One region of the Ectopseudomonas hydrolytica genome, then DNA from elsewhere that is predicted to be linked to it. Evidence: riboswitches for the same ligand, from Rfam matches in the RefSeq annotation. Region 1 holds a riboswitch; each other region holds the start of a gene.
The links. Region 1 has a riboswitch for cobalamin ahead of L1F06_RS24665 (TonB-dependent receptor). Riboswitches for the same ligand answer to the same signal wherever they lie in the genome.

Region 1 (3,342 bases):
GATGTGATAAGCCGCCAGCGTCCACTCGCCCTGCCCGCCCCAGAACACCTGCTTGAGGCCGATTTCGGTCTGTTTGGCTTCACTCAGGTCGAACTGCTGCTGGGTCGGATTGAGCGTCAGCAGGTTGCTTACGCCCTCGGTGCTGGTGGCGTACTGGCCGTACAGCGACAGATCGGGGGTCAGGGCAAAGACCAGCCCAGCGCGCCAGTTGTCGCCGCTCAGGCTGCGATCGGCGCTGCTGCCATTCACCAGGTTGTCGCGCTGGATATGCACCTGATCGCGGCGCACGCCGGTGACCAGCGCCAGGCGCTCGGTGAGCTGGGTACGGTTCTCGGCGAACAGCGAGAATTGCCGCGCCAGGTTGCGCTCGCGCGGGCCGTAACCGAGCGGATCGGTGCTCTGGTACTGCCCGCCACCGGAACCGGCCAGCGGCACGCTGTCGCTGAAACTGCTGGCGAAATCGTGCTGGCGGGCGAAGTGGATGCGGTTGTAATCCACCCCGACCACCGTGCGGCTATCGAGGCCGAACAGGGCGTGATCGAGGGTGAAGGTCTGGCGGTCGCCGACCTGCTCCTGGGTGTGCTTGATCCGGTAGAACTCGCTGCGCTCGACCGTATCACCCGGCTGCCAGCGATAGGCCTCGGCATTGCGCCAGTAGCGCTGGGTCTTGATGTAGTAGAGCTGGTTGCTGGCGCTGAGCGTGTCGTTGATGCGCCAGTCCGTCACCAGGCGGGTGATCTGGTCGTTGTAGCGGATATCCGCGTCGGCGACGTTGTAATTGCGCTCGCGGATGCTCTCGCGGTACTTGCCGGCCACCAGCGGCGTGCCGAGGTAACGCATCGGGCTCTGGTCGCCATGGTCGTGGGACAGGGTGAAGCTCAGGTCGTCATGGGCGTCCCAGCGCAGGGCGGCGCTGAGCGCGACGCTGTCCGAATCGCCCCGGTCGACCCAGCCATTGCTGGCCTGCTGGTTGACATTGAAGCGATAGCTCAATTCGTCACTCAGCGAACCACCGCTGTCCAGCGCGGCCTGACGGCGGTCGTCGCTGCCGTAGCCGAGGCGCAGCTGGTTGCGGATCTCGCCGGCGAAGGGCTTCTTCGGCACCACGTTGATCACCGCGCCGGTGGCCCCCTCGCCGTAGAGCACCGAGGCCGGGCCGCGCAGCACGTCGATACGCGCCACCGACCAGGTGTCCACCGGGAAGGTCACGGTGCCGGCACCGACGTACTGACGGGTGCCGTCGTACAGCTGCATGGTCGCCGCATGGCCGGTAAAACCACGCGCCGACAGCGCCGTGCCGCCATTGCCGGGTGAGCCGATGCTGCTAATGCCCGGTGTGCGGGTCACCGCGTCCTGCACCGTGAGGTTGTTGCGCCCGCGTACCTCGGCGCCGCTCAGGCTGCTGGTGCTGGCCGGGGTTTGCAGCGCCGACAGCTCCAGGCGCGAGCCGGACGTGGTGGGCGTATGCAGATCGCTCTCGCCCTCCTCCACGGCTTGCGCCTGGACCGTGACAGCGGGCAGATCGACAGGAGATTCGCTGGCCATGGCCACACCGCCAAGCAGCAGCGCGAATGGCAGGGGGCAGTGACGTAGAAGGTGCTGCACGTAATTGATTCCGGGGCTTCGAGGGGGTTCGTGGAGTCGCTCCAGGCCACGTGCGGGCGAGTTGCAAGCGTTCAGCTTCGACTCCTCGCCGGCACGGTCTGAGGCGATAATGTTATTGTTATAACATAACATTATCGCTTTACGCAGGCAGCAGCTGACAGGCTCGTGCCCTTCGTTCGGACGCAAGGCAAAAAGGTTCTTGTAGCGGAAATGGCGCGCCATAGGGGTTCCATCGGTAGAGGGAAGGCACGGCAATCCGATGGAAATGCGCAACAGCAGACAGGGGCACGGCGGCGCCCTACTGGAGTCAACGCCCGCCCACCGCGGGTTGCCAGACAAATGACTCCAGGCCGGTCTCCGGGCTTGCGAGGGTCATGAACGCATCGCCTTCCCATGCGCGTGGCGCACAGTGGCGTATCGATGCGGTCGCTCGCTTACCGTTGCGGGGGCAGCGTCGGACTTCAACCGACTTCCCGTTTCACCTCACGCGCGGCGGCGTGAGACACCTGAAGCGGGGCGGATATGACCACCCACACCCGCTCAAGTCAAGGCGCGAGGCTTCAAGGACGCGGGTTCGTGCCTGTCTCGCCGGCGCCGCCCGGCTCATCGATGCGCAGCTCCGGCAGCGCCCTGCCCGCCACCAGACGCTCATCGACCAGGCGGATCACCGCCGCCTCGTCCCTGATGCCGTACCACTCGCCCTGTGGATAAAGACTCGCGGTCGGGCCCAGGTCGCAGGGGAACTGGCACTGGCTGCGGGTGATATGCACACCGCCGTCGCACTCCAGCTTGCCGGCGGCCTTGAGCCGCTGACGCAGGGTTTTCCACAGGCCCAGCGCGCCCTTGCGCGTGCAGCGCGGGCCGTTGCACAGCAGCAGGCGCTGCGCATGTGGTGGGATCTGCGACCAGGCGTGCTGCGCCGGCACCGGCGGCACGTCGCTGCAGGGCAGGTGCGCCTCACGACGCGCCAGCAGCGCAGCGAGGCCATCGAGCCAGGCATCCTCCAGCGCCGCGCAGACCACGAACACGCCCGCCCCATCGCCGCGCTCGGCGATGCGTTCGCGCAGCCAGTCACGGTGCGCAGCATCGGCGCGCGGCTCCAGATCCACCACCAGCAGCGGTCGCGGCGCCGCAGCGATGGCCTGCCAGCAGCCGTCCTGCTCGCTGTCATGCAGATGCGCCTCGCCCAGCAGTGCTTCGACGCGCCGCTGCAGACGCTCGGCCGAGGCACCACGACCAAGGCCGGGGCCGATGAACAGAACGCGGGCGTAGGGGGCTTGGCTCATGACGGTCTCCAGAACGGGCCGGCAGTCTAGCAGCGCGTCGTGGTCCGGAGGCAATCCGGCAGGTGCTAGAAGCCCCGGTGCGCGCGGCGCACCCTACGGAATCAGCGCAGGCGCAGCAAGCGTAGGGCGGGTGCAACCCGCCAGGCCGGCATTGGCGGGTTTCACCCGCCCTACAAGGACAGCGCCTCGTAGAGAGCGTCCAGCTCCTCGAACTGGCGCGTTACAGCCGGCAACTGCGGGCGGCGCAATAGCAGCACCGGCAGGCCCCGTTCGCGGGCGACCTGCAGCTTGGGCTCGGTGGAGGCGCTGCCGCTGTTCTTGCTTACCAGCACATCGCAGCGGATACGGGCGAACAGCGCACGTTCCTCGTCCAAAGAGAACGGCCCGCGCGCGCCGATGATCTCGGCACGCGGCGGCGCCGGTTCGGCCTGCAGGCAGCGCACCGTCCAGT
Region 2 (3,342 bases), 1.9 Mb from region 1:
CAGGATCGCCTCGCTCATGCCCGTTACGACCCGTGTTGCCCTGCTTGTTCTCGCCTTGCTGCTGAGTGCTTGCAGCAGTCGCGCTCCCTCTCCCCAGCCCACCTATATACCGCCTTCCACTGCGTCCCATTACCAGGGGGGCGCCGAGGATGTGCTGTTTCGTGCCCTGGGTTTGGTCGGTACACCCTACCGCTATGGCGGTAACACCCCGGATGGCGGCTTCGACTGCAGCGGCCTGATCGGTTACGTGTACCGGGATGCCGCGGGCATCAGTCTGCCGCGCTCGACCCGCGAGCTCAGCGCGATGCGCGCGCCCAACGTCCGGCGCGACGCCCTGCAGAGCGGCGATCTGGTGTTCTTCGCCACCAATGGCGGGCGCGCCGTCAGTCATGCCGGCATCTATGTCGGCGAGGGGCGCTTCGTCCATGCCCCTTCCACCGGCGGTACGGTGCGTCTGGACAGCCTGGCCAGCGGCTACTGGCAGGGCGTCTACCTCGATGCCAAACGCATCATCACCCCCGAACTGGCGCGCAATCCCTGAGGCGAGCGTGACTCAGCGTACGCTGCAACTCGACGACGCCCTCTACCAGTACCTGCTGGATGTCTCCCTGCGCGAGTCGCCGCTGCTCGCCCGCCTGCGTGAAGAAACCGCGCAGCTAAGCCAGGCGCGCTGGCAGATTGCGCCGGAGCAGGGGCAGTTCATGGCGCTGCTGGTGCGCCTCACCGGCGCCCGGCGGATCGTCGAGGTGGGCACTTTCACCGGCTACAGTGCGCTCTGCATGGCGCAGGCCCTGGGCGAGGGTGGGCGCCTGATCTGCTGCGACCTGCCTGGAGACTACAACGCCACGGCGCGCCGCTACTTCGCCGAGGCCGGGGTTGCCGAATCCATCGAGTGGCGGCTGGGCCCGGCGCTTGAAAGCCTGGCGGCGCTGGCTCGAGAGGGACAGGGCGTCTTCGACCTGATCTTCGTCGATGCCGACAAGGCCAACTATCCGGCCTACCTGGAGCAGGCCCTGTTTCTGCTGCGTCAGGGTGGCCTGCTGCTGTTCGACAATACCCTGTGGAGCGGTCGGGTGCTGCAACGCTCCCCCGACAGCGAAGACACGCGCGCGATCCAGGCGCTCAACCTGGCCCTGCGTGACGACCCGCGCATCGATCTGTCGCTGTTGCCGCTGGGCGACGGTCTGACGCTCTGCCGCAAGCGTTAGCCGGGTATGGCCGATCCCATCCGTTTGCCGCCTCAGCCCGAGGTTTGCGAGCTGTGCGCCAGGCCAGTCGCATTGACCCGCCACCATCTGATCCCCAAGGCCCTGCATGACAAGGTCTATGTACAGAAGCGCTATGCGCGGCATGAGCGCATTACCGCCACGCTCTGGGTCTGCCGGGCTTGCCATAACCAGATTCACCGCCTGTTCAGCGAAAAGGAGCTGGCGTTGACTTACAACAGCCGTGAGGCGCTATTGAGCGATGAGCGCATGCGTACCTTCGTTGAGTGGCTGGCGCGCAAACCACCGGGCTTCGTGCCGAAACATTGACTGTCGTTGACGCACGAGGCTGTCAGCCTCTACCCTGCGCGCCTTGCTTCAGGTGCCCCGCGTCGTCTCCATCGACGGCGCCGGGGTGAAACAGGGAAGCCGGTTCCAATGCCGGCGCTGCCCCCGCAACGGTAGGTGAGTCAAACGCTGTTTCAGGCCACTGTGCAATGCACGGGAAGGCGCAGCGTCGAACCTTTCAGGTTCGCTCACGAGCCCGGAGACCGGCCTGTCGCAGTTCCACGGCATCGCGGAGGGCGTTGTCCGGCCAGTGCTCCGCTTCTACCGGGGCCTCGGTGTTGCCTGCCTTCCGCTCGCCTGACCAGCCATTGGCGCCTGTATGAGGTCGCGCGGATCATCGCGATTCTTCATAGTCGTTCGCACTGTTCCTGAAGCAGGCAACGCGGGCACCTGACTTGCAGGAGCACAGCATGAGCGAATCCGCCGAACGCGACGCCCGCCACAAGGCGCGCATGCAGCGCAAGAAAGCCCTGATCGACGAGAAGATCGCCCAGGCCCAGGATGAATACGGCCTGCTGCTGGTGCACAGCGGAAACGGCAAGGGCAAGAGCAGCAGCGCCTTCGGTATGGTCGCGCGCGCCCTTGGCCACGGTATCAAGGTTGGCGTGGTGCAATTCATCAAGGGCGCGGCCAGCACCGGTGAGGAAACCTTCTTCCGCCGTTTCCCCGAGGAAGTCAGCTACCACGTGATGGGCGAGGGCTTCACCTGGGAGACCCAGGATCGTCAGCGCGACATCGCCAAGGCGCAGGAGGCCTGGGCCGTGGCCCGGCGTCTGCTCGGCGACGAGTCCGTTGGCCTGGTGGTGCTGGACGAGCTGAACATCGCCCTCAAGCACGGTTATCTCGAACTGGATGCGGTGCTGGCCGATATCGAGGCCCGGCCGCTGCTGCAGCACGTGGTGGTGACCGGCCGCGGTGCCCTGCCGGGGATGATCGAGGCGGCCGATACGGTCACCGAGATGAGCCTGGTCAAGCATGCGTTCAAGTCTGGCGTGAAGGCGCAGAAGGGCATCGAATTCTGATGACGACACGTCACTGTCCGGCGTTGCTGATCGCCGCCCCGGCTTCCGGCCAGGGCAAGACCACCGTCACCGCTGCGCTGGCACGTCTGCATACGCGCCAGGGTCGGCGCGTGCGGGTGTTCAAGTGCGGGCCTGATTTTCTCGACCCGATGATCCATGCCCGCGCAAGCGGCGCGCCGGTGTACCAGCTCGACCTGGCCATGGTCGGTGAGGCGGAGAGCCGTCGCCTGCTGTGGCAGGCTGCGGGCGAGGCGGATCTGATCCTCATCGAAGGGGTGATGGGCCTGTTCGACGGCAAACCCTCGGCGGCGGACCTGGCGCGTCATTTCGGCGTGCCGGTGCTGGGCGTGATCGACGGCGCGGCCATGGCGCAGACCTTCGGCGCCCTGGCCCATGGCCTGGCCACCTTCCAGCCCGATCTGCCCTTTGCCGGCGTGCTCGGCAATCGCGTTGCCAGCAGCCGTCATGGCGAGATCCTGCGCGATGCCCTGCCGCCGAGCATTCGCTGGTTCGGCGCCTTGCCGCGCAGCGCCGCGGTGGAGTTGCCCAGTCGCCATCTGGGCCTGGTGCAGGCCGCCGAGCTGGCGGATCTGGATGCGCGCCTGGACGCTGCCGCCGATGCGCTGGCGGCCAGTGCCGATGTCGACCTGCCGCCGGCGGTGAGTTTCGCCGCGCCGCCCATCAATGAACCCGCGCCCTTGTTGAAGGATGTGCGCATTGGCGTGGCGCGCGATGCGGCGTTCGCCTTCCTCTATCAGGCCAATCTC
Region 3 (3,342 bases), 730 kb from region 1:
CCAAGTCCAGGCTCAGTGCCGCGTTCCAGGTGTTCTCGCTGCCGAATTGCTCGTTCTTGTCGTGGCGTAGGCCCAGCTCGGTAGCGAAACCGTCGCCGCGATGGCGGTGCTGGACGAAGGCGGCTTGATTCCAGCGCTCGCTCTGGCTGAAGTCGCTGTCCGTGCTCAAACGGTCCTCGAACCAGTCGAGGCCCAGCAGCAGCTGGTTGGCCTCGTCCAGACGCAAGGTATTGAGCCAGGCGGCGCTGTCGCGGTAGGTGTTGAAGCTGTAGTTATTGTCGGCGTTCAGCGGGTCGCGGTTGTCGCTCTTGTCCTCGCTATGGCCGAGTTCCAGGCGGCTGCTCCAGCGCTCGGCGAGCTGCGCTTCGAGATGCGCAGCAGCAGTGGAAACGCTGAAGCGCTCGCTGGGGTTGCCCGGCGCGAAGCTGAACAGATCGTCGTATTCGCTCTCGCCGCGCTGGTCTACCAGGCTTAGGCCGCCCTTGAGGCGCTCGCTGAAGCGATGTTCCAGGCTCAGATTGAATGACTTGCGGCGCAGACCGTCGTGGTCGCCGTCGTTGCCACGGGCATCCTGCGAGCGGTCGAAGCCGGCACGTTCGGCCAGACTGGCGCCGAGATCGAAGCGGGTGTGCTGATCGCCGCCGGACAGACCCAGGCTGCGTTCGAAACTCTGCTGACTGCCGGCGGCCAGGCGCAGCCGCGGCTGCAGACCGGCTTCGCCCTGGCGGGTGAAAATCTGGATAACCCCGCCGATGGCGTCGGCGCCGTATAACGCCGAACGTGGGCCGCGTACCACCTCGATGCGCTCGATCTGCTCGGGGCTGAGGAATTCCAGGCGGGCCAGACCGCTTGCGGCGGCGTTCAGGCGCACGCCGTCGATCAGTACCAGGGTCTGGTTGGCGTTGGCACCACGCAGAAACAGGCTGGTCAGGCTGCCACGGCCGCCATTCTGCACGATGGATACGCCGGGTACGCGGCTGAGCAGATCGGGCACGCTGCTGGCCTGCAAACGCTCGATATCCGTCCGCTCGAACACTGTAGTGGCAGCAGTGGCCTGGCGCAGCGGCTCGGCCTGGCGGCCGGAGGTGATCACCAGCGGCTCGGCGGTATAGGGTTCGGCAGCCAGGGCGAAGCCGGGCAGAACGGCAATGGCCAGAGCCAGACGGGACAGTTTCATTCTTGTGATTCCTCAAAGGTCGGCAGACATTCGAGGAGGGCAGGGGGCAAGCGCGCAGGGCGGCGCTTGACGGTGCGGCCCTCCGCAACACCAGTCGCACCGCCGGGGCCGGTCTCCGGGCTCACGACCCCGGTCCGCCTTCCCGGGAATACCCAGTGGCCGTGGACAAGGTGCAGGCTGTGGCCTGCCGTCGATTACCGTTGCGGGGGCAGCGTCGGGATTGCCTGGATGGGCGCACCGACTTCCCGTTTCACGCCGCGTCAGCAGCGCACCCTGGCGGAACATGAATGGCGCGCACCTTAGTGCGCGCGAGTATGAATGACAAGCAAGGCCCGCTCATTCGGCGATGAGCGGAGCTCATGCTCAGGCCCGCAGCTGGTCGAGGCGTTCGCGCACCGCGCGTTCGATGCCGGCCTGATCAAGGCCGCATTCTGCGAGCATCTGCGCCGGCTTGGCGTGCTCGACGTAGTAATCGGGCAGGCCCAGATGCAGCAGCGGCTTGATGATGTTCTGCGCGGCGAGGAACTCGCTGACCGCGCTGCCGGCCCCGCCCATGACGGCGTTCTCTTCGATGGTCACCAGCAGCTCGTGGCTGCCGGCCAGCTCGCGCAGCAGGGCCTCGTCCAATGGTTTGACGAAGCGCATGTCGACCACGGTGGCGTTCAGCGCTTCGCCGACCTGCAGCGCTTCGGCCAGTTGCACGCCGAATACCAGCAGGGCTGCGCCCTTGCCCTGGCGTCGCACTATGGCCTTGCCGATCTCTAGCGGCTCCAGCCCGGCGTCGAGCGGCGCATTGGGGCCGCTGCCGCGCGGGTAGCGCACCGCGGCCGGGCCATCGAACAGGTAGCCGGTGGTGAGCATGCGGCGCAGTTCGTTCTCGTCGCTGGGGGTCATCACCAGCATGCCGGGGATGCAGCGCAGGTAGGAGATATCGAAGCTGCCGGCATGGGTCGGGCCGTCTTCGCCGACCAGACCGGCGCGGTCGATGGCGAACAGCACATCGAGATTCTGCACCGCGACGTCGTGGATCAGCTGGTCATAGGCGCGCTGGAGGAAGGTGGAATAGATCGCCACCACCGGCTTGACGCCGTCGCAGGCCATGCCGGCGGCCAGGGTCACGGCGTGCTGCTCGGCGATGGCGACGTCGAAGTAGCGCTCGGGGAAGCGCTCGGCGAAGGCCACCAGATCCGAGCCTTCCTTCATCGCCGGGGTGATGCCGACCAGGCGCTGATCTGCCGCGGCCATGTCGCACAGCCACTGACCGAACACGTTGGAGTATTTCGGGCCGCTCGGTTTCCTGGGCACCGCGCTGGGGGTGACTGGCTCGAGCTTGGTGATGGCGTGATAGCCGATGGGGTCGGCTTCGGCCGGGGCGAAGCCCTTGCCCTTCTTGGTCACCACATGGAGGAACTGCGGGCCGTCCAGGTCGCGCATATTGCGTAATGTCGCAAGCAGGGTGGGCAGGTCGTGGCCGTCGATGGGGCCGACGTAGTTCCAGCCCAGTTCCTCGAACAGGGTGCCGGGTACCAGCATGCCCTTGGCGTGTTCCTCGACCTTGCGTGCGATTTCCCAGGCGCCGGGCAGGCGCGAGAGGATCTTCTTGCTGCCCTCGCGCATGCTGGCGTAGGTGCGGCTGGAGATGATCTTGGCCAGGTAGTTGGACAGGCCGCCGACGTTCTTGGAGATCGACATGTCGTTGTCGTTGAGGATCACCAGCATGTTGGCGCCGACGTCGGTGGCGTGGTTGAGCGCCTCGAAGGCCATGCCGGCGGTCAGCGCGCCGTCACCGATCACCGCCACGCTCTTGCGCTTCTCGCCCTTCAGGCGAGCGGCGATGGCCATGCCCAGGGCGGCGCTGATGCTGGTGCTGGAGTGACCGACGCCGAAGGTGTCGTACTCGCTCTCGCTACGGCGCGGGAAGGCGGCCAGGCCGTCCTTCTGGCGCAGGCTGCCCATGCGCTCGCGACGGCCGGTGAGGATCTTGTGCGGGTAGGCCTGATGGCCGACGTCCCACACCAGGCGGTCATCGGGGGTGTCGAAGACGTAGTGCAGGGCGATGGTCAGCTCGATGACGCCGAGGCCGGCACCGAAGTGCCCGCCGCTCTGGCCGACGCTGTAGAGCAGGTACTGGCGCAGTTCATCGGCGAGGGTTTCCAGGTCCGCTT
Region 4 (3,342 bases), 810 kb from region 1:
CTGCGCCTGATCGTCAAGGGGCGCTATGACGGTGAGCTGCTGCGCGCCGAAATCAGCGAACCGCAGTCAGGGCTGCTGCTGGCCAACATGAACGCCACCTACGCCAATGCCATGCTCAACACCAGCATCGCCGCGCGCGATCCGCGCAACGGTCAGGTGCTCGAGCGCCAGGCCCTGTTCCAGCGCGTTGCCGCAGCCCCCGCCGCGCAAACGCCGCCGGCAGCCACCTCGGGCAAGCAGGACCCGGCACTGATCGGCACCTGGGTGCACGAGAAGATCATCAACAGCGGCGGTGCCAGTTTCGCTTCGTTCACGACCCTGATGACCTTGCAGCTGAACGCCGATGGCAGTGTCACGCAATGGACCCGCTCGATCGATGGCGGCAGCGACTGGAGCTATGACAGCCCCGGCGAGGTGCAGTACAGCGGCCACTGGCGCAGCCAGGACGGCATGCTGCTGGTGCGCCTGGCAGGCGCTGCCGACTATCAACCGGCCGCCTACTACCGTTTCAGCGACCAGTACTTGGTCACCGAGAGCAATACCGGCAAGATGATCTGGCAGCGCCGCCGTTAGCGGCGCGTGCTCAGGCGGCGCTGTGGTGCAGACGCACGTTGAACAGCGGCCCCTGGCTGAAACGCGACAGGGCCTTGGCGGCGGCCAGCACGCCCAGGTCGATCAGCGGCTCGACCAGGATCACGCTCATATAGGCCAGACCGAAACTGGCCACAGCCGCCAGGTTCTCGCCGGCGAAGCCCTGACCGTAGAACGCCCAGAAGGCCACCCAGGCGACGATACCGCCCTGGTAGGCGGTCGACAGCGCCAGCGCCTGCTTGTAGGAGAGGTCCACGTAGGCCGTGCCCGGCGCGACGATGCGCTTGGCCAGCAGGCTGATGCCCCACAACGGCAGCAGCAGGGTGGTGACGTTCATGCCGTACTGCGGCAGGTCGAACTGAGCGAACAGCACCCCCTGCAACAACAGGCCAGCGGCCAGACCAATGGCGGCAGCGCCGGCGCCGAACAGCAGCAGCAGGGTCGAGCCGAGGATCAGGTGCACCTCGGAAACACCCACCGGGTGATGCGGCAACACCTCGAAGAAGCAGAACACCAAAGCAGTGGTCAGCAGGCTGCGCAGCGCCAGGGCCGTCACCCCGCCGTTGTCGCGGATGGCATCGCGCGCCAGTTTGGCGGTCAGGCCGAAGGCGCCGACAGCGGTTGCGTAGCTGAGGAAGATCTTGGCGCCTTCGACGACACCGGGTTCGATATGCATGCGAGTTCCTTGGCCGCGCCCACCGCGCGACGATTCGGATGAAGGATGGGCGAATCGCCCGTTTGCCGATGGCAGGTCTCCTGGCTCACGGCTTGCCACTTCGCTCGCCTTCCCGGCCTGGCGGCCAGTGGCATAGGGAGCGTCGTACGCCGTTTACAGTTGCGGGGGCAGCCAGGGCATTGGCGACGCGGCGCCGCACCCTGTTCCCTTTTCATCCGCGCGCCAGAGGCGGCGGAACCATCGGCGGCAACCTTACTCCGCCGCCGGAGCAAAAGACAGCATCCGCACTCGCCGCCGCACGGGTCAGGTGGGCGACCGAGCCACGTGCAGGCCGCAGGCCACTTTCCGGCAGCTGCGCCGCGCTGGCTGAACGAACGCTGTCCCGAACACGGCCGATGCGGCACAGATGCGGAAAGCGTCACACCGCCAGGCGTATATGTAACTTCATATTACAAAGCAAGCGTAGTATTTCTGCACTCGCGCCGGCCTCTGCCCACGCGAGCCTGCAGGCCCATCATCCAGTCACGAGAGCGCATATGAAGAAGACCCTGATCGTTGCGTTGACCGCCCTGTTCGCAACCGGCGCCATGGCCGCCGAACAGCAACCGCACTGGAGCTACAACGGCAACGAAGGCCCCGAACACTGGGCCCAGCTGGACCCAGGCTACGAAACCTGCGCGATCGGCCACGCCCAGTCGCCCATCGATATCCGCAATGCCACCCGAGCCTCCCTGCCGCGCCTCGCCTTCGACTACCAGGTCAGCCCGGCCGAGGTGGTAAACAACGGCCACACCATTCAGGTAAACCTGGCCAATGCCGGCGGCATCGAGATCGACGGCAAGCCCTACCGCCTAGTGCAATTCCATTTCCATACGCCCAGCGAGGAGCACATTGCCGGGCAGGCGTTCCCGATGGTGGCGCACTTCGTCCACCAGGCCAGCGACGGCCGCCTGGCGGTGGTAGCGGTGCTGTTCAAGGAAGGCGCGCAGAACCAGGCGCTGGGTCAGGTGTTCGACACCATGCCGCCCAAGGCAGGCGAGAAAGTCGAGCTGGCCGGCAGCTTCACCCCGCAGGCCGTGCTGCCGCAGCAGCAGGGCTACTACGCCTTCGCCGGCTCGCTGACCACCCCGCCGTGCAGCGAGAACGTGCAATGGCGCGTGCTGAAGCAGCCGGTCGAACTGTCCCATGCACAGCTGGAGCAGTTCCAGCACCTGTATGCGATGAACGCACGCCCGATCCAGGCGCTCTACGACCGTGAAGTGCTGGAGAGTGACTACTGACCCGCGTTATGCGCCGGCTGAATAGCCGGCGCTTCGTTCCGGGACTATCGCCCCTTACAGCAGATGCGGCGTGCTGCGCGCCACCAGCGCCTCGACGTCGACGCCGCGCGGCAGGGTGCCGTAGACGCGGCCGCGGCCTTCCAGGCGGCTGGCGATAAAGGCGTCGCTGACCACGCTGTTGCCGGCCTCCAGCAACAGCTTGGCCTGCAGCGCCACGGCCATGTCCTCGGTCAGCTGGCGGGCGCGGTACTGGATGTCGGCGGTGTCGCTGAAGTCGGTTTTCAGTCGCTGGATATGCGCCTTCAGCCGTGCATCGCCATGGCCGTCACCGAGCTCATTGAACAGTGCATCGAGTACGCCCGGCTCCTTGGACAGGGCGCGCAGCACGTCCAGGCACTGCACGTTGCCCGAGCCTTCCCAGATCGAGTTGACCGGCGCCTCGCGATACAGACGCGGCATGATGGTTTCCTCGACGTAGCCGGCGCCGCCCATGCATTCGCTGGCCTCGTAGACCATTTCCGGGGCGCGCTTGCAGATCCAGTACTTGCCCACCGCAGTGACCAGGCGGGCGAACTTGTCTTCCTGCTCGTCATGCAGATGATCGAGCGCGCGGCCCATGCGCATGCACAGCGCCAGGGCGGCCTCGCTCTCCAGGGCCAGATCGGCCAGCACGTTCTGCATCAGCGGCTGGTCGGCGAGAATCTTGCCACCCACCTGGCGATGCGCGCAGTGATGCGCGGCCTGGGTCAGCGCCTGGCGCATCAGGCTGCTGGAGCCGACCATGCAGTCGAAGCG

Region 2: it holds a riboswitch for cobalamin, as region 1 does, so the genes downstream of both, cobO (cob(I)yrinic acid a,c-diamide adenosyltransferase) here and L1F06_RS24665 (TonB-dependent receptor) in region 1, are expected to answer to the same signal.
Region 3: it holds a riboswitch for cobalamin, as region 1 does, so the genes downstream of both, L1F06_RS21215 (TonB-dependent receptor domain-containing protein) here and L1F06_RS24665 (TonB-dependent receptor) in region 1, are expected to answer to the same signal.
Region 4: it holds a riboswitch for cobalamin, as region 1 does, so the genes downstream of both, L1F06_RS20845 (energy-coupling factor ABC transporter permease) here and L1F06_RS24665 (TonB-dependent receptor) in region 1, are expected to answer to the same signal.

Annotation. Positions count from the first base shown of each region.
Region 1 covers NZ_CP099397.1:5,243,196-5,246,537, forward strand. Annotated here, with positions in the region: gene L1F06_RS24665 (TonB-dependent receptor) at 1-1,545, opposite strand, end outside; cobalamin riboswitch at 1,937-2,130, opposite strand; gene L1F06_RS24670 ((2Fe-2S) ferredoxin domain-containing protein) at 2,166-2,891, opposite strand; gene L1F06_RS24675 (cobalt-precorrin-6A reductase) at 3,062-3,342, opposite strand, start outside.
Region 2 covers NZ_CP099397.1:1,804,480-1,807,821, forward strand. Annotated here, with positions in the region: gene L1F06_RS08350 (C40 family peptidase) at 17-541, shown strand; gene L1F06_RS08355 (O-methyltransferase) at 549-1,208, shown strand; gene L1F06_RS08360 (hypothetical protein) at 1,215-1,535, shown strand; cobalamin riboswitch at 1,569-1,779, shown strand; gene cobO (cob(I)yrinic acid a,c-diamide adenosyltransferase) at 1,964-2,575, shown strand; gene L1F06_RS08370 (cobyrinic acid a,c-diamide synthase CobB) at 2,575-3,342, shown strand, end outside.
Region 3 covers NZ_CP099397.1:4,514,011-4,517,352, reverse strand. Annotated here, with positions in the region: gene L1F06_RS21215 (TonB-dependent receptor domain-containing protein) at 1-1,177, opposite strand, end outside; cobalamin riboswitch at 1,267-1,468, opposite strand; gene dxs (1-deoxy-D-xylulose-5-phosphate synthase) at 1,541-3,342, opposite strand, start outside.
Region 4 covers NZ_CP099397.1:4,437,355-4,440,696, forward strand. Annotated here, with positions in the region: gene L1F06_RS20840 (hypothetical protein) at 1-573, shown strand, start outside; gene L1F06_RS20845 (energy-coupling factor ABC transporter permease) at 584-1,267, opposite strand; cobalamin riboswitch at 1,321-1,524, opposite strand; gene L1F06_RS20850 (carbonic anhydrase) at 1,804-2,547, shown strand; gene L1F06_RS20855 (acyl-CoA dehydrogenase family protein) at 2,602-3,342, opposite strand, start outside.